DNA from 2 places in the Bradyrhizobium sp. UFLA05-112 genome. Region 2 is predicted to be linked to the other one. Evidence: riboswitches for the same ligand, from Rfam matches in the RefSeq annotation. Region 2 holds a riboswitch; the other holds the start of a gene.
What was found. Region 2 has a riboswitch for S-adenosylmethionine ahead of metX (homoserine O-acetyltransferase MetX). Riboswitches for the same ligand answer to the same signal wherever they lie in the genome.

Region 1 (4,826 bases), on a different contig from region 2:
GACGCCCGCACCCGGCCGCAAGCCCTTCGAACAGGCCTTCCAGCACCTTCGCGATCACCGGATGATAATCAGCAACATCATCCATCAGCTTCCAGCTCTGCTGACGGATCTCGAAGCCGCCTTCGGATCCCGCAAGATCGGCCGCATCGTCCTGCGCGGCGAGCAGCGCGTTGAGGAAAGATGCAAACTCTTTCGCGCCGCCGCGGCTCATCCCCAGCGCCGCCGCGACCTCGTCGAAACTCTGCATGCCGATCAGCTTGCCCGTCAGATGCAGCAGATATCCGGCATCCCCAGGATCGAACAACTGCACCATCACGGGCGCGGCCGTGCGGACATATTCCATCGCGTAGTTGCGATAGGCCTTTTCCAGTCGCGGCTTTGGCCAACTCGCAACCGGCAGCGCCGGCGCGTTGTTCGCATCGAACAGCGGTGCTTCGAGATGACGCGCGAATACCAGGCGCTGGTCGAGTTCGAGCGGGTGATCATGTTCGTAGTAGTAACCTTCGAGCCCGTCCTGACCATCGACGCTCTGCTTGGTGCAGACGAAACCGAGCCTGAGGTCACCGAGCACGACGCCATTGTTGGCGTGCCAGCCGCGCAGCATCGCGCGCGACACTTCGCCGGGAATGCCGCATATCGCGGGGCCCTTCCAGATCCAGCGCGGCGGCGGATAGCGGATCCAGGCCTTGCGATCGCTCTCATACATGTATTCGACACGCACGCCGCCGATCCAGTTGGAGAGATAGTGGTATTGCGCGGCCGCGACCGCCGGCGGCAGATGGCGCAGCCCGAGCTTGTCGAGCCCGGGCAGGAAACGCTCCTGCTGCTGGCGGCGAAACACGCGGAAGACGAATTCCGCGGCATCCGCAGTGCCGCGCCGCGTCACCACGGTGAGGATGAGGCCGGTGAAATAGGCATGGTAGAGATCGGCGATGGCACGCCAGCGTTTCCACTGGGCTTCCTGCGCGGAGTCCAAAGCGGCGGCCATGTTCGCTCCCGATCGTCGTTTTGATCGAGTGTGTCACTGCAATCCGTGGCGGGCAACCTGACGCTCATGCAGGGCGCCCTGCACGCTCCCTCGCCAATTCCGCATCACGAAGCCTGCGGAGGCGGCGCAGCCTTGGCCGCGCGCTCGCGCTCGACCCTTTCGGTCACGTCGCGCGCCATCGCCACCGCTCCGTGCACGGCACCGCCGGCATCTCTGACAAGCGCAAACGTCATCTCGATGTAGAGCTTGCGTCCGCTCTTGTGCAGTGCGCGGGTCAGCGTAGGACGGCCGGCAAGCTTCATCATGCCGCTCGACGTCGCAGTCTCAAAGCCCTTCCAGTGCGCGGCGCGCAAATGTTCGGGAACGATCAGGTCGAGGTTCTGGCCGAGCGCTTCTTGCGCGGAGAACCCGAACAGCGCGCTCGATGCACGATTCCATCGGACGATCGTGCCCGAGCGATCCGAATAGATCAGCGCATCCGCGGCGTCTTCCAGAATTCTTGTGTCGAGGTCGGATTGATCTGTCATGTCGCCACCTCGCTTACAGCTCGGATTTAGGTTCACATCCTGGCACACATTCGGTGTCATCGCCCGACTTGTTCGGGCGATCCAGTATTCCAGAGGCAGCTATTATAGAGTCGATAGGCCGCAGCGTACTGGATGCCCCGGTCATCAAGCCGGGGCATGACGGCGGCGGGTGGGTGGGCTAGCAGCTACACCCGAAAGTGCTTGCTCAGCTTCAATCCCTGCGCCTGGTAGTTCGAGCCGATGCGCTGGCCGTACATGGCATCGGGCCGCGCCAGCATCTTCTCGTAGACGAGGCGGCCGACGATCTGGCCGTGCTCGAGGATGAAGGGCACTTCGCGCGAGCGCACCTCGAGCACCGCGCGCGCCCCCTGCCCGCCGGCGCCCGCATAGCCGAAGCCGGGGTCGAAGAAACCGGCATAGTGCACGCGGAATTCACCGACCAGGGGATCGAACGGCACCATCTCCGCGGCGTAGTCCGGCGGCACCTGCACCGCTTCCTTGGACGCTAGGATGTAGAACTCGCCGGGATCGAGAATGAGGCTGCCGTCGGGACGCGCCGAGATCGGCTCCCAGAAATCCTCGATCGCGTAGCCGGCGCGGCGATCGACATCGACCACGCCGGTGTGGCGCTTGGCGCGATAGCCGACGAAGCCGCCGCCCTTTTCGCCGGAGAGATCGACGGAGACGGCGACGCCGCCGGTGAGATCGGCATCGTCGATGTCGACGAGACGCTCTGTCGCATGCAGCGCCTCGAGCTCGTCAATGCTGAGGATGGCATCGCCGGTGCGGAAGCGCACCTGCGACAGCCGCGAGCCCTCGCTCACCAGCACCGGAAACGTTTTAGGGCTGATCTCGGCATAGAGTGGGCCGTGATAGCCCGCACCGATCATGTCGAAACGGCGGGTGCCATCGGCGATCACGCGGGTGAAGACGTCGAGCCGACCGGTCGAGCTCTTCGGATTGGCGGCCGCGACGATCTCCGGCGGCAGCGCGAGACTCTCGAGCAGCGGCACGATGTAGACGCAGTTGGTCTCCAGCACCGCGCCGTCGGTGAGGCTGAACTCGTGCAGCTTCAGCTCGTCGATGCGCTCGGCGACGGTGGCGCCGGGCCCGGGCAGGAAGCTCGCGCGGACGCGGTAAGCAATATCACCGAGTCGCAAATCGAGGCTTGCCGGCTGAATCTGGCTTTCGACGAAGTCGTAGGCGGGCAGGATAAGCCCATCATCCGCCATCGCCGCGATCATGCGGTCGGGCAGGATACCATTGGCGTCGGCGGCGACCGTGAACGTCAACCGGTGGTCCTCATCTCGGGTCAAACGCATCCAAAAATGCGGAAAAACGAACCTTTTACCGCTATCCGATGGATGCCTTGACGAAAAGGCCATGGCGGAATATGAGCATGACTTATCCCGTGGTGATTTGAGCCGGCCGGCTTGCAGCCACGTTAAATAAATCGCTAAACAGGCCGGGGACCTCTGTGATCCCGGCCAGTGGAGATATCCAGGCCGGTTTTTTTGTGACCATTTTCGCATCGATGGTCATGTCGGAGGTACCTATGTCGAAGTCGCCCGCCAACTACCGTCCCGAAACCCGGCTGGTTCATTCCGGCACCCTGCGCTCGCAATATGGCGAGACGTCCGAAGCGCTGTTCCTCACCCAGGGCTACGTCTACGCGAGCGCCGAGGAATGCGAGGCGCGGTTCAAGGGCGAGGATCCCGGCTTCATCTATTCGCGCTATTCCAACCCGACGATCGCGATGTTCGAGCAGCGCATGATCGAGCTCGAGGGCGCCGAAGCCGCCCGCTCGGCGGCAACCGGCATGGCCGCGGTGACGACCGCAATCCTGGCGCCCTTGAAGGCTGGCGATCACGTTGTGGCATCGAGGGCGCTGTTCGGCTCGTGCCTCTACGTGGTGCAGGATCTGCTGCCGCGCTACGGCATCGAGACCACGCTGGTCGACGGTCTCGATCTCGACCAGTGGCAGCGCGCGGTCAAGCCGAACACCAAGACCTTCTTCCTGGAAAGCCCGACCAATCCGACGCTCGACGTGCTCGACATTCCCGCCATCGCAGAAATCGCACACAAAGGCGGCGCGCGGCTCGTGGTCGACAACGTGTTCGCGACGCCGATCTGGCAGAGCCCGCTCGCGCTCGGTGCCGATGTCGTGGTCTATTCCGCGACCAAGCACATCGATGGCCAGGGCCGGTGTCTGGGGGGCGTCATCCTGTCGTCCGAAGCGTTCACCGCCGAGCACATCCACAACTTCATGCGCCAGACCGGGCCGTCGATCTCGCCGTTCAACGCCTGGGTCCTGCTCAAGGGGCTGGAGACGCTCGGCGTGCGCGTGCGCGCACAGACCGACACCGCGGCCCGCGTTGCCGAGGTGCTCGCCAGCCATCCAAAAATTTCGCGTCTGGTCTATCCCGGCCGCGCCGATCATCCGCAGGCAGCTCTCGTGAAGAAGCAGATGCGCGGCGGCTCGACGCTGGTCGGGTTCGAGGTCAAGGGCGGCAAGCAGGCCGCATTCCGCGTGCTCAATGCGCTGAAGCTCGCCAAGATTTCCAACAATCTCGGCGACGCCAAGAGCCTGGTGACGCATCCGGCGACCACGACCCATCAGCGCCTGAAGCCGGAAGACCGCGCTGCGCTCGGCATCAGCGAAGGCTTTATCCGCTTCTCGGCGGGGCTCGAGCATGCCGACGATCTGATCGAGGATCTCACCGCGGCGCTGGAGAAGGCGTAAGGTAGCCACGCTTTCGGAAAAGTAGGGTGGGTTAGCCGAAGGCGTAACCCACCTCTTTGCTCTCCACTCGTCGAGAGAAGTGGTGGGTTACGCTTCGCTAACCCACCCTACAATCGCTACAGCAGCCGAGCTACATCGGCCGATAGGTCCGCACGTCCGCAGGCACGTTGACCCCTAACTTGATCTGGCCGACGGAGCGGATGATGTCGTCGCCGAGGAGCTGCGCGAAGCAGGCGTAGCCCCAATCATTCATGTGCAGGCCGTCGGAGATCACAAAACTCTCGACCGGAATGGCCTGCTTCTCGTGCCAGTCGCGCATCACCTCGAAGCGCGGGAAGATGCCGACGTGGCGGAGCTCCGCGACGCGGCCGAGCAGCTTCACCATCTTGCCGGCGCTCTCGGGACGCTCGGTGACGCGCGGCGAATATTGCGGATCGACCAGCACGATGTCTGAATCGCCGGCCGCCTGGATGCGCGTGATGCCGTCCTCGACGAGCTTTGCGGTGTCGCCCGGATCGAGGTTGCGCAGCACTGCATTGGTGCCGACCTGCCAGATCACGAGATCCGG
Region 2 (4,826 bases):
GGCCCAGAACGCGCGCAAGCGATCGACGGCGGCTGCGTCGACGCCCTCCGGCGGTGTGAGGATGCACCAGCGGTTGATGAACAGCTCGGCGAAGCCGGAATCCGGGCCCGAATGCTCGGTGCCCGCCACCGGATGCGCGGGGACAAAGTGAATGCCCTGCGGCAGATGCGGCGCCATGTCCCTGACGATCGTGCCCTTCACCGAGCCAACGTCGGAGATGATCGCGCCCGGCTTCAGATGTGCTGATATCTCCTGCGCCACGGGGCCGCAGGCGCCGACGGGAATGCAGAGGATGACGAGGTCGGCATCCCTGACGGCCTCGACATTGGTCGCGACCACGCGGTCGACGATGCCGAGCTCTGCGACGCGGGCCCGCGTCTTCTCCGATCGCGCCGTTGTGACGATCTCGGACGCCAGGCCCTGAAGCTTCGCGGCACGCGCGATCGAGCCGCCGATCAGGCCGAAGCCGATCAGTGCGACGCGCTGGAAGTGCGGGGCGACGCTCATTTGCCGCCGCCCATGAAGTCGCGCAGGCCCTCGACCACGAGGCGGTTGGCCTCCTCGGTGCCGATGGTCATGCGCAGTGAATGGGGCAGGCCGTAATTCTTCAGCGCGCGCAGCACCAGTCCCCGCTTGGTCAGGAAGGCGTCGGCTTCGTCCGAGGTCTTGCCCTTCTCTGCCGGAAAATGAATCAGCACGAAGTTGGCAACGCTCGGCGTCACCTTCAGCCCGAGCTTGCCGATCTCCTCGGTCAGCCAGTTGCGCCAGGTCTCGGTGAACTGCTTCGACATCTGCTGATGCGCGGTGTCCTCGATCGCGGCGACCGCGGCATACATCGCCGGCGTCGAGACGTTGAACGGACCGCGGATGCGATTGACGGCGTCGATGATATGCGCCGGACCGAACATCCACCCGACGCGCAGCGCGGCGAGCCCGTGGATCTTGGAGAAGGTGTGGGTAACGACCGTGTTCTCAGTGGTCGCGACCAGCTCGATCCCCATTTCGTAGTCGTTGCGAGACACATAGTCGCAATAGGCGGCATCCAGCACCAGCAGCACGTGCGACGGCAGGCCGGCGCGCAGGCGCTTGACCTCGTCGAATGGCAGATAGGTGCCGGTCGGGTTGTTCGGGTTGGCGAGCCAGACGAGTTTGGTGCGCGGCGTCACCGCCTTCAGGATCGCGTCGACGTCGGCGGTGAAATTCGCCTCCGCCGCCACGATGTTCCTGGCACCGTTCGCCATGGTCGCGATCGGGTAGACGAGGAAGCCGTGGGTGGTGGAGATCGCTTCATCGCCCTGGCTGAGATAGGTGTGCGCGAGAAGATTGAGGATCTCGTCCGAGCCGGCGCCGCAGATGATGCGGTCGGGATCGAGGCCATAGCTGCGGCCGATCGCTTCGCGCAGCACGCGCGAGGTGCCTTCCGGATAGTCCTCCAGATGCGTCGCCACATGCGTGAAGGCCTCGATCGCCTTGGGCGAGGGTCCGAACGGCGTCTCGTTCGCCGACAGCTTGAACACCTTGCGGCCCGGCTCCGGCACCGGGCTCTTGCCGGGCGTATAGGGCGCAATATCGAGAATGCCGGGATTCGGCACGGGGCGGGACATCGTCTACTCCGGAAGGATGCGGGGCGGCCTTAAGCCTTCACATCAGATTTGGTCGACCCGTTCGGGGGCACCGTATAGCGCGTTGCATGGCCGCCGACGAGAGCCGACGAGCGGACCGAGGCGCCGGCCCGGATCAGGGCCATTTTAATTTTTTCGAAGCCGATGCCGGTCTCCGACACCAGCAGCGCAGCGCCGTCGAAGGCGGTATCGGGCACCGCGACGATGTCGGCGAGCGGCGCCAGCGCCCTCGCCGTGTCGGCGTTCCAGCCGGACACGCGCACGCTCCAGGTCTGGACCTCCGTGACCATGGCGTCGTCGGCAACCCGCGAGATCACGAAGACGGGCAGCGCGGCCGGATGGTCGGCGCGCTCGAGGAACGGCAGCCGCGCGATGATTTTCGGCGCGCCCTCGGCCTCGAGCTCGCTCCACCATGGCGTGCGGCTCGAGATCGCCGAGACCAGGGCCAGATCACCCTTCGATTTCGCCAGCGCCTCGACGGCGGCCTGCGCGCTGAAATGCGGCACATAGGGCGTGGTGAAGCCGAAATGGAAGCGCGCCGAATCCCGCATCGCGGACTCGCCGACCGAAACGTCGGCATGCACCGAGAATGGCGCCTGCACGTAAGTGAAGGTCGAGATGATGACGCGCCAGATGCTCTCGATGGTGTCGAGCGGCAGGATGCCGCGATGTCGCTCGACGAGGCGGCGCATCATGCTGGCCTCGCGCGCCGGCCGGAAAGCCGAGCCGACCTCCTGCGTCTGCTTCGCCTGGATCAGGCGATCGATGATGTCGCCGCGCTGCATCAGCAGGCGATGCACTTCCTCGTCGATCGCATCGATCTCCTTGCGCAATTCCTGCAACGATGGTGGCGCGGGCGGACGTTGGGACATTTGGGCCAGAGGCTGTTGAGAGGTCTTCAAAAGCGGATCGGCCGAGGCGGACCCGCGGGCGCTATGGGTCTTGATTAGGCAGGATGGACGCCGAAAGCAAAGAGAAATGACGGTCATTTCGCCTGACTTCGCAAGGCTCCCTTTTGGTTAATCGGTACAGCGGCTTGACGAAAACCGCTCCAGCAACTAGTTTTTGCCTGTTCCGTGGTCATTTGAGCCGGCCGGCTTGCAGCCACGTTAAAAAACTCGCTAAACAGGCCGGGGACGCATCCGATCCCGGCCGAACCTATCGTTCAGGCCGGGTTTTTCATGGCCTGATGTCAGCGGCGGCTTGAGGGCCGTCGCCAACGAGGTCGATGGTCAGATGGTTGGCGTCACGTCAGTACCGAGCCCCGCGATCGCCGAAGAGCGCTCGCACGAGGCGGATCATCCGAGTTCGCAGGTTGCGTATTTCGGCGCCGAGCATCCGTTGCCGCTCGATTGCGGCATCGATCTCAGCCCGTTCCAGATCGCCTACCAGACTTATGGCGAGCTCGATGCCGAGCGCTCCAACGCCGTGCTGATCTGCCATGCGCTGACCGGCGACCAGCATGTCGCGAATATCCACCCCGTCACCGGCAAGCCCGGATGGTGGGAGACCCTGGTCGGGTCCGGCCGGCCTCTTGATCCTCAACGCTACTTCATCATCTGCGCCAACGTGATCGGCGGCTGCATGGGCTCGACGGGACCTGCCTCGCTCAATCCGGCGACGGGCAAGGTGTGGGGCCTGGATTTTCCCATCATCACCATCCCCGACATGGTGCGCGCGCAGGCGATGCTGATCGACCGTCTCGGCATCGACACGCTGTTTGCCGTGGTCGGTGGCTCGATGGGCGGCATGCAGGTGCTGCAATGGACCGCGGCCTATCCTGAGCGCGTGTTCTCCGCGCTCGCGATCGCCTGCTCGACACGGCACTCCGCGCAGAACATCGCCTTCCACGAGCTCGGCCGCCAGGCCGTCATGGCCGATCCCGACTGGCACAACGGCCGCTATACCGATCACGGCATCCATCCGCATCGCGGGCTGGCGGTGGCGCGGATGGCTGCGCACATCACCTACCTCTCCGATGCCGCGCTGCACCGCAAGTTCGGCCGGCGCATGCAAGACCGCGAGCTGCCGACGTTCTCGTTCGATGCCGATTTTCAGGTCGAGAGCTATCTGCGCTACCAGGGCTCGTCCTTCGTCGAGCGTTTCGATGCCAACAGCTATCTCTATCTGACGCGGGCCATGGACTATTTCGACATCGCCGGCGACCATGACGGCGTGCTGGCGAAGGCGTTTGCCGGCGTCAAGACACGCTTCTGCGTGGTGTCCTTTACCAGCGACTGGCTGTTCCCGACCTCGGAATCGCGTGCGCTGGTGCACGCGCTCAACGCGTCGAGCGCGCGGGTGTCGTTCGCCGAGATCGAGACCGATCGCGGCCACGACGCCTTCCTGCTCGACGTCCCCGAATTCTTCGATATCTCACGCGCCTTCCTGCAATCCGCGGGCAAGGCGCGCGGCCTCAACGGCAAGGGCGGCTAGCCATGTCTGTACAGGAAGTGCTGCCGTTGGGCGGCCTTGCGACCGAACAGTCCGGCCAGTTTCGCGCCGACCATTTGCTGGTTGCGGAGATGGTCAAACACGGCTCGAAGGTGCTCGACGTGGGCTGTGGCGAAGGCGATCTGCTGCAGCTCCTGGAAAATCGCGGCATCGACGGTCGCGGCATCGAGCTGTCGCGCGAGGGCGTCAACCGCTGCGTCGCCAAGGGGCTCGCGGTGGTGCAGGGCGACGCCGACACCGACCTCTTCAACTACCCCGACGACGCCTTCGACTACGTCATCCTGTCGCAGACGCTCCAGGCGACGCGGCAGCCGAAGGTGGTGCTGGAAAATCTCCTGCGCATCGGCCACCGCGCCATCGTGTCGTTCCCGAACTTCGGCTACTGGAAGATGCGGTTGCAACTCCTGATCGGCGGCCACATGCCGCGCACGGAGAATCTGCCGGCGACATGGTACGACACTGCCAACATCCATTTCTGCACCATCAAGGATTTCGTCCAGCTCTGCGACGAGATCGGCGTGAAGATGGAGCGCGCCGAAGCGCTAGATCTCTACGGCCGTCCGCTGCGGCTCAGGCTGCCCTGGTGGGTATGGAATCTGTTCGGCGAGCAGGGCGTGTTTCTGCTGAGCCGCGGCGGCGGGAAGTAGTAGCCTCCCGTCATTGCGAGGAGCGAAGCGACGAAGCAATCCAGAGTCTTTCCGCGGCGAGAGTCTGGATTGCTTCGCTGCGCTCGCAGTGACGGAGTATGAG

Region 1: it holds a riboswitch for S-adenosylmethionine, as region 2 does, so the genes downstream of both, SO180_RS05020 (O-succinylhomoserine sulfhydrylase) here and metX (homoserine O-acetyltransferase MetX) in region 2, are expected to answer to the same signal.

The regions. Positions count from the first base shown of each region.
Region 1 covers NZ_JBANBK010000006.1:1,989-6,814, forward strand. Annotated here, with positions in the region: gene SO180_RS05005 (hypothetical protein) at 1-988, opposite strand, end outside; gene SO180_RS05010 (PAS domain S-box protein) at 1,093-1,515, opposite strand; gene SO180_RS05015 (2'-deoxycytidine 5'-triphosphate deaminase) at 1,701-2,837, opposite strand; SAM riboswitch at 2,917-2,996, shown strand; gene SO180_RS05020 (O-succinylhomoserine sulfhydrylase) at 3,071-4,258, shown strand; gene SO180_RS05025 (SGNH/GDSL hydrolase family protein) at 4,389-4,826, opposite strand, start outside.
Region 2 covers NZ_JBANBK010000058.1:44,054-48,879, reverse strand. Annotated here, with positions in the region: gene SO180_RS28720 (prephenate/arogenate dehydrogenase family protein) at 1-507, opposite strand, end outside; gene hisC (histidinol-phosphate transaminase) at 504-1,604, opposite strand; gene SO180_RS28710 (chorismate mutase) at 1,634-2,494, opposite strand; SAM riboswitch at 2,689-2,768, shown strand; gene metX (homoserine O-acetyltransferase MetX) at 2,859-4,058, shown strand; gene metW (methionine biosynthesis protein MetW) at 4,061-4,723, shown strand.